3 regions of the Oceanobacillus sp. FSL K6-0118 genome follow, and region 2 is predicted to be linked to each of the others. Evidence: riboswitches for the same ligand, from Rfam matches in the RefSeq annotation. Region 2 holds a riboswitch; each other region holds the start of a gene.
The links. A riboswitch is a leader RNA that binds a small molecule or an ion and turns the genes downstream of it on or off. The one in region 2 is predicted to bind cobalamin.

Region 1: another riboswitch for cobalamin. It lies ahead of MHI02_RS17955 (hypothetical protein); the one in region 2 lies ahead of MHI02_RS04975 (ABC transporter substrate-binding protein).
Region 3: another riboswitch for cobalamin. It lies ahead of MHI02_RS00190 (ribonucleoside-diphosphate reductase subunit alpha); the one in region 2 lies ahead of MHI02_RS04975 (ABC transporter substrate-binding protein).

Annotation. Positions count from the first base shown of each region.
Region 1 is NZ_JBBOVR010000003.1:32,388-39,963, forward strand. It holds gene MHI02_RS17935 (hypothetical protein) at 1-153, shown strand, start outside; gene prpB (methylisocitrate lyase) at 128-1,033, opposite strand; gene MHI02_RS17945 (bifunctional 2-methylcitrate dehydratase/aconitate hydratase) at 1,140-2,573, opposite strand; gene mmgD (citrate synthase) at 2,667-3,770, opposite strand; gene MHI02_RS17955 (hypothetical protein) at 3,754-4,035, opposite strand; cobalamin riboswitch at 4,161-4,371, opposite strand; gene MHI02_RS17960 (IS1634 family transposase) at 4,604-6,319, shown strand; gene nfsA (oxygen-insensitive NADPH nitroreductase) at 6,572-7,324, shown strand; gene MHI02_RS17970 (DinB family protein) at 7,476-7,576, shown strand, end outside.
Region 2 is NZ_JBBOVR010000001.1:953,224-960,799, reverse strand. It holds gene MHI02_RS04980 (FecCD family ABC transporter permease) at 1-561, opposite strand, end outside; gene MHI02_RS04975 (ABC transporter substrate-binding protein) at 521-1,501, opposite strand; cobalamin riboswitch at 1,746-1,941, opposite strand; gene MHI02_RS04970 (purine/pyrimidine permease) at 2,354-3,652, shown strand; gene MHI02_RS04965 (hypothetical protein) at 3,786-4,391, opposite strand; gene MHI02_RS04960 (DUF2306 domain-containing protein) at 4,463-4,942, opposite strand; gene MHI02_RS04955 (hypothetical protein) at 5,142-5,573, opposite strand; gene MHI02_RS04950 (TatD family hydrolase) at 5,586-6,353, opposite strand; gene MHI02_RS04945 (hypothetical protein) at 6,474-7,442, shown strand; gene ltrA (group II intron reverse transcriptase/maturase) at 7,547-7,576, opposite strand, start outside.
Region 3 is NZ_JBBOVR010000001.1:41,564-49,139, reverse strand. It holds gene MHI02_RS00200 (ABC transporter permease) at 1-425, shown strand, start outside; gene MHI02_RS00195 (ABC transporter ATP-binding protein) at 418-1,212, shown strand; cobalamin riboswitch at 1,470-1,661, shown strand; gene MHI02_RS00190 (ribonucleoside-diphosphate reductase subunit alpha) at 1,781-4,018, shown strand; gene MHI02_RS00185 (flavodoxin) at 4,003-4,458, shown strand; gene MHI02_RS00180 (ribonucleotide-diphosphate reductase subunit beta) at 4,430-5,473, shown strand; gene MHI02_RS00175 (hypothetical protein) at 5,569-5,748, shown strand; gene MHI02_RS00170 (hypothetical protein) at 5,880-6,038, opposite strand; gene MHI02_RS00165 (N-acetylmuramoyl-L-alanine amidase) at 6,150-7,262, opposite strand; gene MHI02_RS00160 (flavodoxin family protein) at 7,503-7,576, opposite strand, start outside.

The sequences.
Region 1 (7,576 bases), on a different contig from region 2:
GAGATATCAGCACTCTGCTCCGAGATATCAGCACTCTGCTCCGAGATATCAGCACTCTGCTCCGAGATATCAGCACTCTGCCCTGGGATCGATGAAGGACAAGTTAAGGTAACTCGCCAAAGGAATGTTAATCCTTTGGCAATAGCGTCTTAGCAATGCTTTCATCCAGTTCCTCAAAGTCATAGAGGGATATCGTATCATATAGTTCTTTTCTTGTTTGCATATCCGAAATCCCCTGCTTTTGAGTTCCTTGCTCTTTAATTAAGGAAAATATCCGCTCATAAGCTTTTGCGGCCACTCTCAAAGACGTCACTGGATAGATCACCATGTTAAAGCCCATACTTTCAAATTCTTCTGCAGTGATATATGGTGTCTTTCCGAATTCCGTCATATTCGCTAAAAGTGGGACATCAATATTCTTAGCGGCCAATCGAAACTCCTCATCCGACTGTAACGCCTCTGGGAAAATCCCGTCCGCTCCGGCTTGTATATAGGCTTGTGATCTTTCCATTACTGCATCTAGACCTTCAACTGACCGTGCATCTGTCCGTGCAATAACGACTAAGGATGGAGCAACTTCTTTCATCGCTCTTATTTTTTGAACCATTTCTTCTGTGGAAACAAGTTGCTTTCCGTTCAAGTGACCACATTTTTTAGGGAGCTTTTGATCTTCTATTTGAACAGCGGCTACATTCGCCTCGACCATTTCTCTTGCCGTACGAGCGGCGTTCAAGACACCACCAAATCCTGTATCAATATCAACAAGTACTGGTAAATTCGTGGCCCGAATAAGGTCCCTCGCCCTTTCTGCTATTTCCGTTGATGTGATAATTCCAAGGTCAGGAAGCCCCCTGCTCGCTGTATAAGCACCACCCGACAAATAAAGTGCCGAAAATCCTGCATTTTTTGCAACAAGCGCTGCCATAGCATCATGCGCCCCAGGGATTTGCAAAATAGATTCTTCATTGATTAATTCTTTAAATTGATTTGCCAATTCTACTTGGGATGATTGTTGATCGACTATCCAAGCCATGAATAAAGCCCTCCTTTATGGATTAATTAGAAACTAAGGCATTCGCCATTAGGCTGGAGAACGCCTTAATTGTACTTGCAGAGAGTAAGGTTTATCCTTTCTGCTATTAGACAAATAGTTCCATGAATTCATTCACATGCATCGAACGGATTTTATCATCATACAAACACACTTCTTCTATTTTCTTTCGTTGTTTTTCTGTATAATGTGTCGATAGATTGGAGGAAAATTTCGCGATAATTTTCGGAAATGCTTCCTCTCTTCTAAAACGGTGACCTAATGGATACTCGCATTCCACTTTTTCTGTTGATGTCCCATCTTTAAAATGAACCTGAACCGCATTAGCGATCGAGCGCTTATTCGGATCAAGGTAATCTTTGGTATATTCTTTGTTTTCCGTAACTATCATTATATCTCGTAACATATCAATGACTGGATCTGCTGCAGCTTCATCCTCGTAATCCTCTGCGGTAATATCCCCTTTTAAGAGTCCAATTGCCGTAATATATTGCAAGCAATGGTCGCGGTCTGCAGGATTGTTTAAAGGGCCTTTTTTGTCAATAATACGAATAGCAGACTCATGAGTTGTAATTTCTATTCTATCAATCTCGTTTAAACGATCTTTTACTTTCGGATGCAACTCGATAGCCGCTTCCGCCGCAGTTTGGGCATGAAATTCAGCAGGATAGGAAACTTTGAATAATACATTTTCCATCACATAGGAATCTAACGGACGAGCAAGTGTTAAGGTTTGTTTGTTAAATAAAACATCTTGGAATCCCCAATCTGGTGCCGTTAATGCGGATGGATAGCCCATTTCTCCCTTTATAGCTAACAAGGATAGAAATACCGCTCGACTAGTAGCATCCCCTGCAGCCCATGATTTACGAGAACCCGTATTTGGGGCATGCCGATACGTTCGTAAACTTGAATTATCAATCCAGGCATTGGACAATGCGTTATTAATTTCCTCCCTGCCACCACCTAACATTTTCGTAACTACAGCAGTCGTTGCAACTTTGACAAACAAAACATGGTCAAGACCCACACGGTTTAAACTATTTTCCAACGCAAGCACACCTTGGATTTCATGAGCCTTAATCATCATTTCCAATACATCGTCCACAAGAAGAGGAGGTTGCCCTTTAGCAACACGAATTTGGCTAATATAATCGGCAACCGCCAATATGCCACCCAAGTTATCGGATGGGTGTCCCCATTCTGCCGCTAACCACGTATCATTATAATCAAGCCAGCGGATCATCGTTCCTATATTAAATGCCCCCTGCACTGGATCAAGAACATGAGATGTTCCGGGCACACGAGTTCCATGTGGTACGATTGTCCCAGGTACAACAGGTCCAAGTAACTTCGTGCATTCTGGGTAACTGAGTGCAAGAATGCCACCTCCTAATGTATCCAACAAAACATAACGAGCCGTTGTATAAGCTTCTGTACTCGTAATATCTTTGTTTAGAACATAGTCCGTAATTTCCTCTAATAATGGATCGGTTTTCGTTTGTTCGTTTACTTTTAGCAAAATCCTCTTCCTTTCCTATTAAATTTTCTATATGATAAGTATGAGTGCCTGTCACTTATCGGCGGGCGGTACACAACTCCCCAGTTGATCGAATTACCGCTCGCCAATATAATGTACACGTGGCCTGAAAAGTCGATTGTTTTGATGTTGTTCGATTACATGAGCACATAATCCAACTGTCCGTGCGCTAAAGAAGATTGGGGTATACAATGCAATTGGAATTCCAAGCATCCAATATACTGGAGCAGCATAATAATCAAGATTAGGGTATAGGCCTTTTTCTTCCTCCATTATCTTTTCTCCAGCTTCACACATTTCTAACAATAAAAAATCACCTTTTTTCTCACAGAGTTGCTTTAAAGATTCCTTCATAATAGATGCCCGTGGATCCATTTTCTTCATATATACACGATGTCCAAACCCCATAATCTTTTCCTTCCGTTCCAACTTACCCATTAGCATTTTTTCAAATCCAGCGACTGTTTTAGCTTCTAGCAACATATGCATCACAGCCTCATTCGCTCCCCCGTGCAAATTCCCTTTTAGTGATGCAACTGCACCAGTTAAGGATCCGTATAAGTCGGATTGTGTGGAAGCTATGACTCTCGCTGTAAATGTTGAATTTGGCATTTCGTGCTCACTATATAAAAGTAGGGATCGATCAAAAATTTCCATTTCTTGTTCTGATGGCACTTTTCCGGTTATCATATATAAAAAATTCGCACTATACGGTAGATCTTTACGTGGGGAAATGGGCTCATCGTTAGTTAGAATTCTATAGCTATTTACGGTAATGGTCGGAAGCTTTGCTAATAGTTCATAGGCCCGGTTTTTATTCACTTCTATAGAACGATCATCCATGTTCTTATCAATGCCGGCTAAAATAGATAAACCAGTCCTCAATCCATCCATCGGGTGTAACCGCTTAGGCAATAAAGAAAAAACATCGTTTACAAAAGTAGGAACATGGTATTCAGCCTTCAGCTTTTCTTCCATTTCACTTTTTTCTTCTAAATTAGGTAATTTACCTTCTAAAAGCAGATGCGCAACATCCAAATAATCATATCGCTGCGACAATTCAATAAGATCATAGCCTCTTAAGATGATTTTTTCTTGTTCTGTATCAAGCAAAGAAATCGCTGTTTCTGCTGCAATAACCCCTTCAAGGCCTGGAACAAAGTCAATATTCGTTTTCATCAAACTCCCCCTCTTGTCCTAGTAAATCTTTTCGTACATTGTCGAAAGCCCTTTCAAAATTAAGTAAATAAGCCTCCTCTTTCTCTTTATTTTCTGCGTAAGCACGAATCTCTTGTTTTATTTGTGAATAACACACTTGCAATGTAGATGCTTGATCAACAACTAAATTATTCATCATGATTTCCTTTAACCTTTTAATAAAATAACTAACGGTCCCATACATTGGGTTTTCCTCCAAGTGTTCCGATTTTATTTCAGAAAACAAAAAACAACTCCCTATAGAAGTTGTTAGCATGCATAAACACATAAAAAGCGGATTAAGATGAAGCATGATAACAATGGCTATCATGTCAACCCAGTCGCATCTAACACCTCCTATCCTCGTAGGTTTGGATGTTGCTAGAATAGGCAGGTCTCCTGGCTCATGGTCATCACTTTTCGAACCTTCCCATTTTCATATGAATGAAAACAGTGGTATATAATCGAATCGCTCCCATACACAGTTGCGGGACAGCATCGGATTTTAACCGATTTCCCTTTTAAGCAATAAAAAGATTGCATTAAAAAAGTATTTTATTGCACCTATTCCTTAAACCTATTGAATTAGTCCAAGTATAACATCGTCGCTTTAATATTTCAATAATTACATAAATTTTGTATATTCCAAGAGCCCAGAATAACGGACTCCGGGAGTTTGACACCCTTAAATAAAAAAAACGCGCAAAAGCCTTGGTACGGCTTTATTTTTTTGTCAAATTTTTCATAATTTTATTGCGTAACATTTCGTAATATACTATAATTAAGGTAACATTAGCTGCTTTGGGGGTAATTTTATGCGTATTAAAGTGAGTCGTTCTAAAAATTCCAAGTCTTATTTTGTAATTAAAGATATTTATCGGGGCAATAAAAGGACAACCAAAGTTGTTGAAGCCTTGGGAAATGACAAAGAAATTTTAGAAAAGCATCCTGGTGTGGATCCCTATACCTGGGCAAAAGAATACGCTAAAAAGTTAACACTGGAAGAAAAGGAACGAAACTATAAAATCGTCACCAAATACAGTCCTGCCAAGCAAATACCATTGAATAAACAGACGCTATTTAATGCTGGTTACCTCTTTTTACAATCTATTTACCATGGGTTAAAACTGGATAAAATTTGCCAGAAGATATCTCAGGAGTATGAATTCAAATATGATCTGAATGAAATACTTTCGCGCCTTCTTTATTTACGGATTCTACATCCGACCTCTAAAAAAGGAACGTTTGAACATTCGAAAGACTTACTTGAACCTGCACATTTTCAGTCACATCAAATTTATCGGGCACTTGGTGTCCTCGCCGAGCAATCAGATTACATAGAGGAAATGGTGTATAAAAACAGTCTAAATGTAGTGGATAGAAACACACAGATTCTATATTATGACTGCACAAACTTTTTCTTTGAAATCGAAGAAGAAGACGGTTTAAAACAATATGGAGTTTCTAAAGAAAATCGCCCCAACCCAATTGTTCAAATGGGACTGTTCATGGATGGGTCAGGCCTTCCACTTGCTTTTAGTATGACACCTGGAAATAGAAATGAACAAACAACCTTGAAACCGTTGGAACGTCGTATTTTAAAGGACTTTAACCTTTCAAAATTTGTTGTATGTACAGATGCCGGTCTATCTTCAAATAAGAATCGGATATATAATACTCGAGGAAAACGCGCCTTTGTAACTACGCAGTCTATCAAAAAACTGAAGAAATTTTTGAAGGAATGGTCTCTGGATCCTGAAGGGTGGCGAATACCAGGAAGTAATAAAAAGATAAATTTGAATGACATTCGCAATCTCGAAAATGACCAGAGAACGTACTACAAAGAGCGTTGGATCAAGGAAAATGATCTAGAACAAAAGTTAATTGTCACCTACTCCCCTGTTTATCAGCGTTATCAATCATCCATTCGAGCTAAACAAGTTGAACGAGCGAAGAAAAAGATGGAAAATCCAAGCTCGTTGAATAAACATAATCAGAATGACCCAAAGAGATTCATTAAAGCGACACATGTAACAGACAATGGTGAAATTGCGGATAAGACGCAAGCAACTCTGAATCAGAAACAGATTGATAACGAATCCATGTATGATGGATTTTATGCCGTATGTACCAATCTAGAATCAACTATTGAGGAAATAATTAAGATAAATCATGGGCGATGGGAGATTGAGGAGACATTCCGAATACTAAAAAGTGAATTCCAGGCTCGACCAGTTTACTTGCAAAGAGAAACCCGAATAAAGGCACATTTTCTAACATGCTTTTTGTCCTTATTGATCTATCGCATTCTAGAAAAAAAGTTGGATGAAAGATTTACATGTCCTGAATTAATTAGTACGTTAAGAAATATGAACATGCTAGAATTGGATGGAGAAGGATACATACCTGTATATACTCGAACAGAAATTACGGATGCATTACATGATGCATTTGGCTTTAGAACTGACTACGAAATAGTTACTCAAAAAAATATGAAAAAAATTTTTAAACAAACCAAAAGGGAAAAATAGTACGCAGTTTTATGCCTTAAAAAAATCGCCATAAACATTGATTTAGCAGTGTTTTTGGCGATTTTTAGTGTCAAACATGAGAGTATAACATCGTCGCTTTAATATTTCAATAATTACATAAATTTTGTATATTCCAAGAGCCCAGAATAACGGACTCCTCTTGTTATTATCTGTTTCGGGGATTTTGTAATACTAGCACCTCTAATACTATAATTGACTTAAATTAATGAATAGATAAGGAGCGATGTATGAATGAACCCAAAAGATGCATTAACGGAAACGATGAACATCATGAATAGTCACGTCTCTGTTCGCCAATATACTTCAGCACCTATACCAAAACAACATTTGTTAGAAATGATTCGTGCGGGACAAAGCGCTTCTTCCTCTAACTTTGTTCAAGCATATTCCATCATTCGTATTACAGACTTAGAAAAAAGGGAGAAAATTGCCAAATACTCAAGGAATCAGCATGTGAAAGAAGCTTCGGAATTTCTTTTATTTTGTGGTGATTTAAAACGATTGGAACATGCTTGTTTGAAACATGGAGTAGCAATGGAGCATGATAATCTTGAAAACTTTCTTGTCACTACCATTGACACAGCTTTAATGGCACAAAATATTATCGTTGCTGCAGAATCACTTGGTTATGGTGGTTGTTATATTGGCGGCGTGCGAAATAATCCGAAGCAAATCGGGGAAATTGTCGGATTACCAGATAAAGTATTCCCTTTATTTGGATTATGTTTAGGCACACCCTCCGTCATCAACGACGTAAAACCTCGACTCCCTGTAAATGCTATTCTTCATGAGAATACATACCTTGAGGAAAAATATGAAGATATGCTGGAGGAATACGATCAAACAATGAGCGATTATTATCAGTCTAGAGCTAGTAATAATAAAAATATAGGCTGGACTGAAACGATGGCCGATTTCATGAGAAATAAAAGAAGAACCCATATGCGAGAATATATGAAAAGCAAAGGCTTTAATTTGCCATAATTAGGGGTAAATCTCTCGTCCCAATCACCACTACTTTGACTATCATAACTTTCGGCACTTGCAACCTGTCCCCCGACTCCATATGATTAGACTTATATCTGAAAATTCGATACATTATATATAAGCCACTTAATTATTTGGAGGTTAATATATGAGCGAACTAGTTAAAGGTCAATTTGCTAGAACAAGAAAAGCTTTATCTCAAGCGTTAGAAGGTGTTTCGTCCGAAGTTTTAGAAATTGTTCCAGAAGG
Region 2 (7,576 bases):
TGATATCATGAGCGAAATAAAGGCACCTAAAAAGGAACTAAAAATAACACCTGTTAATATAATCGTTTCCACTCTCATCGAACGATCAATTTTACGAGCAAATGTTAAAACGAGAAAAATAGTAATAAAGGCAAAAACAACGCTTAAAAATGGTAAGGTGAATGCTCCAATATATGGCAGGGAAATACCAAAAAAGATGGTGACAACTGCACCCACTGAGGCACCTGAAGAAACCCCTAATGTATAAGGATCTGCTAATGGGTTTCTAAGTAGACCTTGAAAGGCAGCACCAGCAATGGCTAGTGCCGCCCCAACAAGTCCTGCTAAGATGACTCTTGGCAATCGAATATTTAATACAATACTTTGATACATCGGGTCAATATGATCAATAGAATAATGAAAGATTTCTGCACCAATAATTTGAACGATGTCTACTATTGGTACAGAAACCGTACCGATAGATATCCCCAATAATAAAGAAAGAATCGTAAATATAGTTGCTAATGTATAGGCAAGAATCTTATTCTTCGCTAAATATTTCAGGGTAAACTGCTTTCGCAACTTCTTTAACTCCTTCAACAAGTCTTGGGCCTGGACGACTTACAAGATCAGTTTGGACATCAAATACTTGGTCTTCCTTAACTGCAGTGACATCTTCCCAACCTTTTCTTTCCTTCACTTGGTCTATAGCATCTTCTGTATACTCACCATACGTCGTAATGATGACATCAGGATTATAGCCTAACAATGTTTCTTCATCTACTTTAGGCCAACCTTCCTCCTCTATAGCGTTATCTGCATTTATTGTGGCTAATATCTCATCCATAAATGTATTTTTTCCACCTACATAAATTTCTGGCGCAGGGGAAATTTCAAAAATAACAGATTTCTTATCTGCCACTTCTTCTGCTTTTGCTTGAATATCATCAAATTCATTCTTCATATCGGTTATGATTGTTTCCGCTTCTTCCTCGGTACCAGTTACTTGACCAATCATTTGAATCGTATCATATACTTGATTGAAATTTGTTGCATCATTTACAACAAGAACTGGGATACCAGAATCTCTTAATTGTTGAAATCCCTCTTCAGAACTTCCCATACTAGAAGCATGTGCTAATACTAAATCAGGCTCTAAAGATATAATTTTTTCAATATTAAATTCCATTCCACCAATTTTTTCAATATCCGCAACTTCTTCCGGATAATTATCGTTGTCAGATACTCCAACTACCTTATCACCTAAGCCTAATGCAAAGGCAATTTCTGTATTACTTGGAATTAGAGAAACGATTTTTTCAGGCTCTTTCTCAATCGTTACTTCTTGGTCTGTTGCATCCGTAATGGTTACTGGGAATGCTTGATCTCCTGCTTGTTCCGCTTGTTCTGTATTTTCAGCATTATTATCAGTGTTTGCATCCTTTGGTTCTTCACTACCACAACCAGCAATCATTCCAATTGCGAAAAACATTAAAAATAAAAGCGACATTAACTTTTTCATTCTTTACAAATCCCCCTTAGAAAACTTGGCATTCTCCATACTTTTGGATGAATGCCTTAGTTGCACTCATGAAAATCTTTACGGTGGGGCGAGTAATCGGATCCCCAGATGGAAAAGATTTTTATGCTTTCCTAACTGCTAAATACTTTTGTAAAACAAAAAACATCTCTACAGATGAACGTAAAGATGCAGATAATTCCAGATAGTATAATCCTGTCACCACCTTCCTCCCATCCTCGTAGGTACTAGTGCGTTGAATTAGGCAGGTATCCTGGCTCATGATCATTGCTTACTACACCTTCCCATACATAACGTATAGTGGTATTTGTAGTTCGCTCCCATTTACAGTGGCGGGACCGCGTTGGGTTTGCACCAACTTCCCTTTTAAGAGGTTGTTCAAAAAGTCCGGTGAAAATGACACTTCGCATTTCGCATGAATGCTTGCTTTTCCGTTCCTCACGTATTTACTGCATACGTTCCGGTAACGAAAGCTACACCGCCTCGAACTGCGACGCACAGGACGTGCTAGTATCGGCGTTGCAAAAGGACGTTGCGCAGTTAGCCGACCTCGGTCCTTTTCATCTCCCTTTTTGAACACTCACTTTCAGTCTATATTAGACACCTAATTCCATTTCGTATATAATTTTCCATTACTATTTTATCATACTACTAAATACGCAAAATGAAAACAAAGCATACTCTTTTTATAGCAAATCATGCAGAATTATGACATATTAAGATTAATTTTGGAACGTGAATCAAATGGTTCGTATACTTTTTTCTCCAAATATAGAAAACTAATGATAAAATATTACTATTAATAGTTTCTTTACAGAAATAGGAGTGTTTGAATTGAATAAATCTAACTTTGCAAGCACAACCATGGAAACCGTTCAATGGTTCGTTTTCTTACTTGCAAGCTCTGTTGCTATGCCCATTGTAATTGGAGCCATTTACCAGATGGATTTTATCGAAGTATCTGGGTTAATGCAGCGTTCCTTTTTTGCCATAGGCGTTGCTTCTTTACTTCAAGTTTTATTTGGCCATAAACTTCCAATTATGGAGGGTCCAGCGGGAATTTGGATTAGTATTTTTTCTGTCATGGCCGTAACGGGGTTACAAAATGGAAACTCTTTAGCCGATACATTACGTTCATTAGAAACCCTTATGCTCTTAACAGGGCTCTTTTTATTTTTATTCGGTTTCTTAAAACTCGCACAGAAAATCTTACCTGTTTTCACACCGTTAGTTACAGGAACCTTTTTCCTACTATTAACGGTTCAATTAAGTGGTACCTTTTTGGGCGGGATGTTAGGCCTACAAGGGGATTCCAATACCATTCAGTTAACAGAAGCAATCCTTGCATTTATTACCTTCTTTACCATTCTAGGATTATCAACCTTCGCTAAAGGTTGGTTAAGCAGTTATGCAGTTTTCATTGGAATTGTTATTGGTTGGGTAGGCTATGCCATAGTTATCGGAACAGAAAACCATCCGGGAAATGTCTCATGGTTTTCATTCCCTGAACTATTTGCCTTTGGAACACCAATTTTCGATATAAGTCTAATTCCAATCGCCTTTTTTACAGCAGTCATTGTTATTTCTAATACAGTTGCTTCCATTGTGGCAGCCAATCAAATACTAGGTCGACAACCGAAAGACAGTAATACAGAAATAAACAAAGGAACAATGTTTTCTGGTATTAGTCATGGATTAGCTGGAGGGTTTGCCGGAATCGCAAATGTGCCATTAGCTACTACTTCTGGCTTTATGGCTTTAACCGGTCAAAAACGTAGGAAACCTTTTGTTTACGCTACGATACTGTTAATTATCTTTACGTTTTTCCCACCGGTCATTTCACTTATATCTAGCCTTCCGGGTCCGATTGCGAATGCAGCAATAATGGCCTCTTTCGTTCAATTAGTTGGGTTAGCAGTGAAAAATTTAACATCAGTAAAATTGGACTCAAGAAAAATAACTATACTTGGGGTCTCCTATTTAATCGGAATGGGAATTATGTTCTTACCAACTGAAGTATTTGCTGATTTACCAATGATCGTGCAAAACGTAATGGGTAACGGATTAATTGTCGGAACAGGTTTAGTCATCATTATTGAACAACTATGGAGAACGAAAAATAACGTGGATTAACATTTAGAATCCGCATTGCGTGAATGGGATATCAGTATTTAAAGAGAAATCCGAACTAACTCAAATTCTAATGGAAGATTTTTGATCATAGTTCGGATTTTTTCAGACTAATATTTTTTTTCTAGCTTCTCCATCATTTTATAGATACTTCTTTCATCGCTTCATTTACCTGTATATTAGCTTTTTCACTAATTATTTCTGTTAACTTATCTTTCATTTCATCTGACATGACAACACAACTTGTTGATCTGAACCTACCCTTTACCTTTAATTCATACCCGTTATTCACTTCCTTATTAAATCCATAAAATCTATGATTCATATCAATCGGAATGAATTGAACATCTTTTATTTTATTCCAGGAAATAAACCGGTTTCCTGATAATATGCCGTCATCCACGATTGCGAATAAATTCAAAATATCATCGGAGTATGTCAAAGGAAGTAAAAACATGACATTTAACAGCCAATTTATACTATCTTCTTCTCGGAAAAAAAATAATAAGAAAAACATGGTAACAATAAAAAGAAGCAAACAAGAATAGAAAATAATTCCTCTTTTTTGCCGAGAAAATATTGGATGATAAATTAGCTTATCTGGATGTTTTCGAATCCCTAATAGTTCCTTTTCCGATATAGGTAAAACAACGTGATGACCTAATCGAAATAACACTTGAACAAATTGATAAATATAGTATCCGATTGCTAGAAAAAATATCAGTTCTAAAAATAAGACCAAGTGACGTTCCTCCTTTATTACAGAATAATACTTGTTACCATCCTTACGGGTTTCATGAAGAAAAGTTTCAGTTATTTGATCATTTTTCTAGGCTTTGGCCCATATTTCTTACCTACCATAACTATAAAAGGTGTTCCAATGATGGTCGGTAAAAACCAGAAAATAAGAACAGGAAATTCATTTAAGTATGGAATCTTATGTATATTAACTACTAACGTTGCTGTAACTATTCCAATATAAGAACCTAGCATTCCACCTAAATGTATCGATAACCATTTTTTCGATTTCTTCTTTTTAACAGACAGGAAACCCATTAAAGCTAAACTATAAGAAAACAAAGCAATGTAGAATAGATACTGGCTCTCTTCCCAGTTTATTATAGACATGAAAATAGCTGTTAAAAATACACCGATGTAGGACAAATGATAAATTTGTCCAAATCTCGTATGTTTTCCTCTTCTTTTTTTAGCAATCATGGCGAATACACCCGTTATTAAACAAAGAATACCAGTTAGAATATGGATGACTAGTAAAGTATCCATCATGCACATCACTTCCGATCATCTCTTTTTAAGGTGCAAATGATTATTTTAAACAATCATATCCTCCCTTATCTAACTTCCCAGTATTAATCTTGATTAATATGTTTTAAATTCCAATGGAAGGCAAGCCTAATCAGAAAACCAAAATGAAACCTTACAACTATCTCTTTGTTTTTGCTCATTTCATTCATCCCATTCATATAATTCTTTATTCACTCTCCACTAACAACATTCTAAACTTATTCGTCATCTTAGGAGAAGTATGATACACAACATCATCTGCTATGTAAACGAACGTGCTTACTTCATCTTCCTTTCCTAACCATAAATGCAAACCATGAGTTGGGAATTCACCGTTAGATGACTTATATTCAACCATTACATCATACTCAGGTTCAGAAACAACCTTCTCTCCCGGCTGCTCTACTGCAGTTCGAATAGCCGTTTCAAAGATATTCAAAGATTTTTGATCCTTAAACGAATATATAATATCCTCGTTCATACCACCTAACCCTTTTGATTCTGAGACCTTAACTTCTACAACTTTTTCATCTAATAAAGTCATCGTCTCATCATGTTGTGAGCTGCATCCCATTAATGATAAAAAGGATATAAAAATGATTGAAAAGATTGGCTTCAACATGCTTCCCCCTTAGAATCCATAATATTGCTTTGTGTTATTTAATACTTTTTCTGCAACTTCTATTTCTGAAAGACTTTTTAATCTTGCTATAGTGGATATAGATTGTTTGATCATAGTTGGCTCTGTTTTCTTATCTACGAATGGGCCTTCGAATTTCCAAGGACCATCTGTCTCCACCATCATTTGATCAATGGGATAAATTTGAACTAGCCTCTGAATTTTTTCTTTATATACGACCTCTGGAGTAACGGAGATATAGTAGCCATTTTCAATCATTCTAGCAATAGTAGCTTCATCCCCTTTAAACCAATGAAAATGTGCTTTGGTTACAGAATACTTCTCTAAAAGATCACAAACAATCGGAGCGTCGTCGTAAACAGCATGTATAACCATTGGCTTATCCCACTCTTTTGCCAGTTTAACAAATACTTCAAGCAATTCAGCATATAACTGAAATTCTTTTTCGGAAACTTTTCCTTCCTTACTCAAGTAATATGGCAGGCCTACCTCACCAATTGCAATCATTACATCTTTATGCTTCTTCATCCATTTAATTAAGCTCTCCAATTCTTGCTCATTTGGTGGCCGTTGCTCTGGATGAAACCCAAATGCAGCTTTCACTTTCCGATTATTCAAAGATAACTGGAGATTTTTCTTACATGAGTTAAGATTAGTAGATACGGATACCAATGCCTCTAAAAACTCTAGATTAAGTATTTGATTTATTTCATATTGATTATAGAAATCTAAGTGAATATGAGCATCGATGATCTTCAAACGTTTCACTTCCTATTTTCCATATTGTACCTATTATAATACTTTTTGGAATACTATTTACAATAGTTATAAAATAAGTAATATACATATAAGAGAATTTAATAGTTAAAGGAGACAAATATGAAGAACAACAAAAAGGGGTTTATATGGTCAAGGTTATTTGCCTTTCTCGCATTTATATTCTTATTAATTACGATTTACGGAAACTGGTTAGAACATAAGGAATTCATGGAAGAAGCAAATAACAACATCGTTGAAGTGAAGGTCATACGAAAATTTGCAGTAGTTAATCTTTTAGAGGGGCCAGAATTTTCCATTCAAATAGAAGCAATCCCTGAAAGCCATGTTCCCACAAAATACAATTCCTCCATGATAAGAGTAAGTCAGGATTTTTTTGAAAGAGCAGAGGTTGGCGATTCCATTGCTGGCTTTGAAGCGGATGGGGAGTTTTATTTAGAAAGCCATTTAAAAGAAGAGATTCATATATTTTACATTTTATTAATGATCTTTAGCCTTTATCCAGCTGGCTATATTCTATATTGGATGATGAAAATTAAGCCCATTCGAGAAGGATTCGGGATAATAGCTAAAGTATTACACTTAGAAAAGGTTGGAAATTTTATAATAACCTTTGTTATATTTGGAGGAATCGTTGCAACTTTGTTTTACTTCTCCTTTACTGAAGGAAAAGATGCATTGGAAAATGGCTACGAAAGATTTTTCGGAGACAATCATGCAGAAGCTAATGCACTTATATTGGATAAAGATGTTGATTTAAATTCGTCTTTACATGGAGACCATGAATATTACATTTCGTTAATGTATCGACCAGCTAATCAGGATGAAAGCATATTTATCGCTAAGGGAGTTACTTGGCCCACTTATAACAGATATACAGATTCTATACCAATCATTTATAACGTGGATAACCCGTACCAAGTTTTCGTTAAAGACATAACCTTTTGGGATATCGTGGAAATAATGATGACGGATACTGTCCTTATAGGCACTATTGCTATAATATTGGGTATTTTATTAAGTCTTATCCCCTATTTTTTATGGAGAAAAAAGAAATACGGGCATTATTAGATTAAACGCATAGCCTATTGTATCATGAAATCGAGTAGGAGGAGGCGACTAACCTCCGACCTCTCACACCACCGTACGTACGGTTCCGTATACGGCGGTTTCATTTAAGTCCAACGTAATGTTTGATATCGATA
Region 3 (7,576 bases), 910 kb from region 2:
AAATGATCCGTAGTCTTTCCGCAAACACGGATTCACTTATTATCGTTGGCGTCGGTATCTCGAATGCGCTTGTTGCCCTTAGTGGCGGATTAATAGCTCAATTAGGTGGATTCTCAGATGTTAATATGGGGCTAGGACTTATTGTTATCGGTTTAGCTTCTATCATTATAGGTGAGGCATTATTTGGTACAAAGACGATTGTTCGAGCTACTTTAGCGGTCATTCTTGGAGCAGTCATTTATCGAATTATCGTCACACTAGCTTTACGTTTTGACTTCCTTGAAACTGGGGACATGAAGTTGATTACTGCAATAATTGTTGTTGTTGCCCTCGTTGCTCCCAAAATTATTCAATCTAGAAAAGAAAAAAGACGACGTATCATGAAACGTCAGCAACTTAAGGCAGGGGGAGATAGCCATGCTTAAACTACAAGATATTTCTATTACATTTAATGAAGGCACTCCGGATGAAAAGAAAGCTTTACAAAATATCAATCTAGAACTTGAAAAAGGGGACTTTGTCACAGTAATTGGTAGTAATGGAGCTGGTAAATCAACACTTATGAATATCATTTCTGGTGTACTAATCCCTGATGTTGGAGACGTACTGATTAATGAGAAACAGGTGGTAGATTTGCCTGAATATAAGCGTTCTAAATATATTGGTCGTGTCTTTCAGGATCCTATGGCCGGAACAGCACCATCTATGACGATAGAAGAGAATTTGGCGATGGCGTATTCTCGTATAAGAAAGAGAAAACTTAAATTAGGTGTTACAAAACAGCGAAAAGAGATGTTTAGAGATTATTTGAAGACTCTAAACTTAGGTCTAGAAAATCGATTAACTGCAAAAGTTGGATTACTTTCAGGTGGGGAAAGACAGGCATTATCCTTATTAATGTCTACCTTTACACAGCCAGATATTCTTCTTTTAGATGAGCACACAGCTGCTCTAGACCCGTCACGTGCAGAATTAATTACAAGTTTGACAGAAAAGGTTGTCAAAGAATCCGGATTAACAACATTAATGATTACCCATAATATGCAACAAGCATTGGATTTAGGAAATCGATTAATTATGATGGATAAAGGGCAAATTATTTTCGATGTTCGTGGGAAAGAAAAGCAAAATCTTACTATCGAAAATCTTCTGCACGAATTCCAACGCATTCGTGGCGAACAATTTGGTAGTGATCGTGCGGTGTTAAACTAGTATCAAATCTATTAAAATAAAAGGCACAAGGGCATTTTGAAATGCTTTTGTGCCTTTTTATCCCACTTCAAGCCTCTATGGGAGATTAACTGCCGTAAAGGTCCGATAAGTGTGGCTAACCATCAGTGGGGGATGAAGGAAAAAGCCCCCACTGATGGAAGTCTTCTTTATGTATTTTTTGTATTGCTTTCTATTAAACTCTATGATATGTTTGATTCATCAATATATTGTACATAACAGCAAAAGAAAATACTATATATAGTGAATAGACGAATGGTGACTGTAGTCTTAATAGGGAATCTAGTGTAAATCTAGAACTGCCCCCGCAACTGTAAGTGTTACGAAAGAGAAACCCACTGTATTAACAGGCATTAAAGACTGTGATATGGGAAGGGCTCTAGTAGGTTTGATACACAAGTCAGGATACCTGCCATTTTTCTTTAGTTTCAAATCCCCGGGGTGAGGGATGGTGAAATGATAGATTGGTACATACTTTCTGTCGTTTATAACCGTTCATGCATCCTCAGGTGAACGGCTTTTTTGCGTTTAATATATAAGGAGGGCTAAGATGATTGGAGAAATGGTCAAAGAAAGCGAAAAGTTAAATAAGGTGATAGAAAAGGCGGCAAAAGGTCTATCCTTAGACATAGGCTTATTCATAGAAAAAGTAGAGACAAGTCTTAACCATTATCAAGAATATGAAAAAGGATTAGATTTTCTAATAAAAAAGGCGCTAGAAGAAATAGATGAGGCAAACCCAGATTGGTCCTTTTTTGCCGCAAGACTTTATTTACAAAGATTATATAAACAGGCAGCAATAAACCGAAATTACGACGATAAAAATAAAAAATACGGATCATTTCTTAAACTAATAAAGAGTTTAACGGATAAAGGTATATATTCCAGTCATTTCCTGGGAAAGTATACGGAAGATGAAATTAATTATTTTGGGGATTTAATAGACCCAGATAAGGATATGAATTTTACATACTTAGGGATTTATACTTTAGCTACTAGATATTTGGCTACAGATTTTGAGAAGAATACACATGAGCTACCACAAGAACGCTGGATGATTATTGCGATGCATTTAATGCAAAATGAAGATAAATCAAGACGGACGCAACTAGTAGAAGAGGCATACTGGGCACTAAGTAATTTGTATATGACAGTAGCAACCCCAACGCTAGCAAATGCCGGCAAAACCCATGGTCAGCTATCTAGTTGTTTCATTGATACAGTCGATGACAGCCTTCAGTCCATTTATGATAGTAATACAGACATTGCTAGGTTATCTAAAAATGGCGGTGGAATCGGGGTTTACATGGGTAAAATTCGTTCCAGAGGTAGTGATATAAAAGGTTTTAAGGGGATGTCCAGTGGAGTAATTCCATGGATTAAACAGTTAAATAATACAGCTGTAAGTGTTGATCAGTTAGGAACGAGGAAAGGCGCAATCGCAGTATATTTAGATGTATGGCATCGAGATATTGAGGCATTTTTAGATCTTAAGTTAAATAATGGCGACGATCGAATGCGTGCTCATGATATTTTTACCGGAGTTTGTCTACCTGATTACTTTATGGAACAAGTAGATAAGAGAGGGGAATGGTATTTATTTGATCCGCATGAAATTCGTCAGGTTATGGGCTTTTCATTAGAAGACTATTTTGATGAGCAAAAGGGAAGTGGGAGTTTTCGAGAAAAATACGAACAGTGTATCGAAGCACCACTTCAATCCAAAAGAAAAGTGCCGGCAATCGATATCATGAAACGGATTATGAGATCGCAACTTGAATCCGGAACCCCATTTATGTTTTATCGGGATGAAGTGAATCGAAAGAACAGTAATGCACATACAGGGATTATTTATTGTTCCAATTTATGTACAGAAATTACGCAAAATCAATCTCCATCTGAGTTTCTAGAGGAGTATGTGGAGAATGAGGAGACCATCGTTAAAAAATATAAACCTGGTGATTATGTTGTCTGTAATTTAAGTTCTATTAATCTAGGTAAGGCTGTTCCAGAAGGGGTATTAGAACGTCTTATCCCTATTCAAGTCCGGATGCTGGATAATGTTATTGATATTAATACATTACCAATTAAACAGGCTGAACGAACGAATAAAAAGTACCGCGCTATTGGGCTGGGGACATTTGGTTGGCATCATTTATTAGCAGTAATGGGAATCAAGTGGGAAACGGAAGAAGCCGTTCAATATGCGGACACCCTTTATGAAAAAATAGCCTATTTGACCATTAAGAGCAGTATGAAACTAAGTAAAGAAAAGGGACATTATCCTGAATTCCATGGAAGTAAATGGAGTACAGGAGCTTATTTTGAGGAAAAAGGATATAAAGATGATACCTGGATAAAACTCATGGAAGAGGTAAAAGAAAACGGAATGCGTAATGCATATTTAATGGCTGTAGCACCGAATTCAACGACTGCTATGATCGCTGGGTCCACCGCAAGTATTGATCCGATCTTCAAGCCTTTCTATTACGAAGAAAAGAAGGATTTTAAAATTCCCGTAACTGCACCAGACATCGACCATCGTACGTATGATATTTACCGTCGTTCTGCTTACATCGTGGATCAACGTTGGTCCATTAAGCAAAATGCTGCGAGACAGAAACATATTGATCAAAGTATTTCTTTTAACTTTTATGTACCAAATACAATACGGGCATCTGTGTTACTAGACCTTCATCTACAAGCATGGCGTGAGGGACTAAAAACGACATATTATGTAAGATCTACATCAAATGACGTAGAAGAATGTGAATGGTGTCAAAGTTGAAGGCAATAATCGCGTATTTATCTTATAGCGGTAATACAAAGGAAACAGCAGAATTAATTGAAGAAACATTACTAAAAGAAAATGTTGAAGTAGAGATGCACCGGATAGGGATTGATTTGCCTATTAGCCCAGAGCAATATGATTATATTTTCCTTGGAACTTTTACATGGGAAAGAGGGAGTACACCAGATGAAGTTAAGGATTTTGTCCTGGAAATAGGATATAAACCGCCAAATATATTTGTCTTTGGTACGGGAGATACACAGTTTGGTGGAGATGATTTATTTTGTTTGGCAGCTAGTAAACTAGCTATCTTTTACAATAGTTCCTATCCGGAGTTAAAAATTGAGCAGTCACCAAGAGGAAGCCAAGCGAAAAAGGTGATCGATTGGGTAGAAGGAGTGTTATATGGTGCAAAATATAATCTTAAACAAGGCTAAAACACTGGAGCCGATACATCCAAATAAATCAACCGGGATATTTGGTGGTACTTCTAGTGGAATTCTGAATTGGAATGATATTGCGTACCCCCATTGGTACAAAATGTATAAACGTCTAGTAGGGAATTACTGGCAAGCGGATGAAATTAATATGTCCAATGATGTAAAGGAATTTCCGAGATTAACACCTGCTGAACAAGAAGCATACTTAAAAATTATTGGTTTATTATCTACGTTGGATGGACCTCAAACAAGGACAGCTTTACTCCTAAGTTTATATGCAACAGATCCTTCTGTTCAATCGATTATGGCGGTCATTGCACAACAGGAGGCTGTTCATAATGAAAGCTATTCCTATGTCCTATCGTCGGTTGTATCATTGGATGAACAGAAGCGTTCCTTTGAACATGGTAGAAACGATCCAGTACTACTTAAACGGAATCAAACGATCATGAATCAATATAATGATTTTGTAGAGAAACCAACACTTGAAAATATATTAAAAACTTTAGTTTATACAACCCTATTAGAAGGAATGTTTTTCTATTCTGGTTTCGCATTCTTTTATCATTTGGCAAGGGATAATAAGATGGTAGGTACGTCAACGATGATTAGCTATATTAATCGTGATGAACTGGAGCATGGCCGATTCATAACCGAATTATTCCGTGCCACATTAGCTGAAAACCCAGAGTATAACAACGAAACCTTTATCACTTGGGTATATGATCATTTCAAAGAATCTGTTGAACTAGAAACAGAGTGGTCCCATTATGTTCTGAAGGATGTCGACGGCTTTGATTTAGCCGGGATGGAGGGATATATCAAATATCGTGCCAATAAAATGCTTCGGATGATGGGGTTAAGTGAAATATATCCAGAATTCACGGAGAACCCGATGAAGTGGATTCGCGCGTATGCAGATAATATTGACGGAACTAAAACAGATTTCTTTGAACAAAAGTCTAGACAGTATACGAAGACGAGCGATTTAAACGGTTTTGATGACTTGTAAGTAAATTCTATAACCTCTCCTTTTTTAAAATCATAGCATAGGAAGGTAAGAGAATTTCTATGCTATACTGAAAATAAGAGAAGGGGGAGGTTAAATTGTCAGAGAAAGAAGAGGTTCTAAAACTTATTAAAGACTTACCAGATAATGTCTCTTTAGAAGAAATGATGCGTGAGTTATATATTTACATAAAGTTCCAACAGGGTGTAAGGGAATTAAATGAAGAAAAATCTGAGAATAAAACGATAGATATGGAGCCGGAAAAGTGGTTTCATTAGAAAAAATGTAATATAGGTAAATACCAAAAAGAGGTGCTATCCGCATAAGCGATTAGCACCTCTTTTTGGTAGAATGAACTAGGAAAAGTTTAATCCATACCATTATGTTGTTCGTTGTTCTTACTGGTTTTTTAGTCTCTTATTGCTCCAGCCTCTCTAGAAGTCATTGCGCCTTGTCCTTCTTTTATATCCTGTTGAATTTCCTGTTTTACCTTTTTGGCGTCGGTTCCAGCAAATCCTGGTTTCATACTTGGAGTCGAATTTTTATTAGCCTGTTGATCCCGTTGCATACAAATCCTCCTTCCTTCCTTTTATTATTTACAAAAGATTTCTAAGTATAACCTTACAAGAAATGTAAAATAAAAATGGCATACGTCTTTACGCATGCCATTTATCGTTAATTAATTAAAATAATCAATAAGCCCACTTGTAATTGCCTCAGCCACTTGTTGCTCATAATCTACCGTTTGAATAATATTCAAATCATGCGGATTAGTTATAAAACCAAGTTCAATTAAAATGGCTGGTGCTGCTGTATTACGCAATACGTGGTAATCCTCTCTTTTAACACCACGGTTATATAATGTTACATTAGAATAAAGGGAAGCTTGTACACTTTTTGCCAATTGTTGTCCTGGTCGGGAATAGTAAAACGTACTAATTCCTTGTGCAGACAGAATTGGGTAAGCATTAAAATGTAAACTTATAAAGGCATCCGTATTATGCGAGTTACTAATCGCTGCTCTTTGCTCTAAAGATACATAGTAATCGCCTTCGCGAGTAATCGTTACGTTTGCACCTGCATTTCTTAGCCTGTCTGCAACTCTATTTGCTATTGGCGGCGTTAAGCTTTTTTCGTAAATCCCGCCGAGTCCAATTGCCCCCGGATCACGACCACCATGTCCTGGATCAAGTACAATATGACGGTCAGATAAGGAGCCACTTTGTTTCTTCGGAGATAATGTTTTGGCATTTATTTTAGGTTTTTCACTATTCCCACTATTATTTACTGCACTTTTATTCGTTAACTTGGAAGCAACCCAACCAGTTTTACCGCCTTTTAAGGAAACCTTATGCCAATTACCTTCCGTATGTATAAGCTCATATGTTTTCCCTGATGAAGCGGAACCGATAACGGGATATTCTTCACCTGGACCTGAGCGAATATTTACTCCATCCGCTGTAATAGTAATCGTTTCAATAGATAAAACAGTTGCTTGTTTTACCTGACTTACTTGGCTTTCACCTAATGGAATAAGATGGTGTTTTGCAATCCAAGCTTCTTTTCCTTGATAATATGTTTGAACCCACCCATATTGTTCTTGGAATACTTCCACTTGATTTCCTTTTGTAAGTATACCTAGAGTATTCGCGTTAAGTGAAGGTTCACTTCTAACGTTAAGGACACCAGTACTCACTTCATACGTTTTTGCATTTTCCGCATGTCCTGTAATTGGTATAAGTAATACTAATAAAATAAATCCGATTGTAATGATTGGTCGAAAATTCTTCATCATAACCTCCTTTATATGATTACTGGAAATATTTACTATCATATTATGGAATGGAGGATAAGACAACAGTAAAAAAGGATGAATTTAATCATCCTAGTTTCACATAAGCGTTTATCCCGCCTTAAGCTTCCGGGAAAACAAAGAAGGTGGGCGGGAGATCAACTGCCGTAAAGGTCCGATAAGTGCGACTAACCATCAGTCGGAGATGAAGAAAAACCCCCCTACTGATGGAAGTCTTCTTTATAGTTCTAGTAAAGAAGATGCAGCCTTCAAAGCCCTTTCATCGTTAATAATCTGTCCGGGCTTACTCGCTC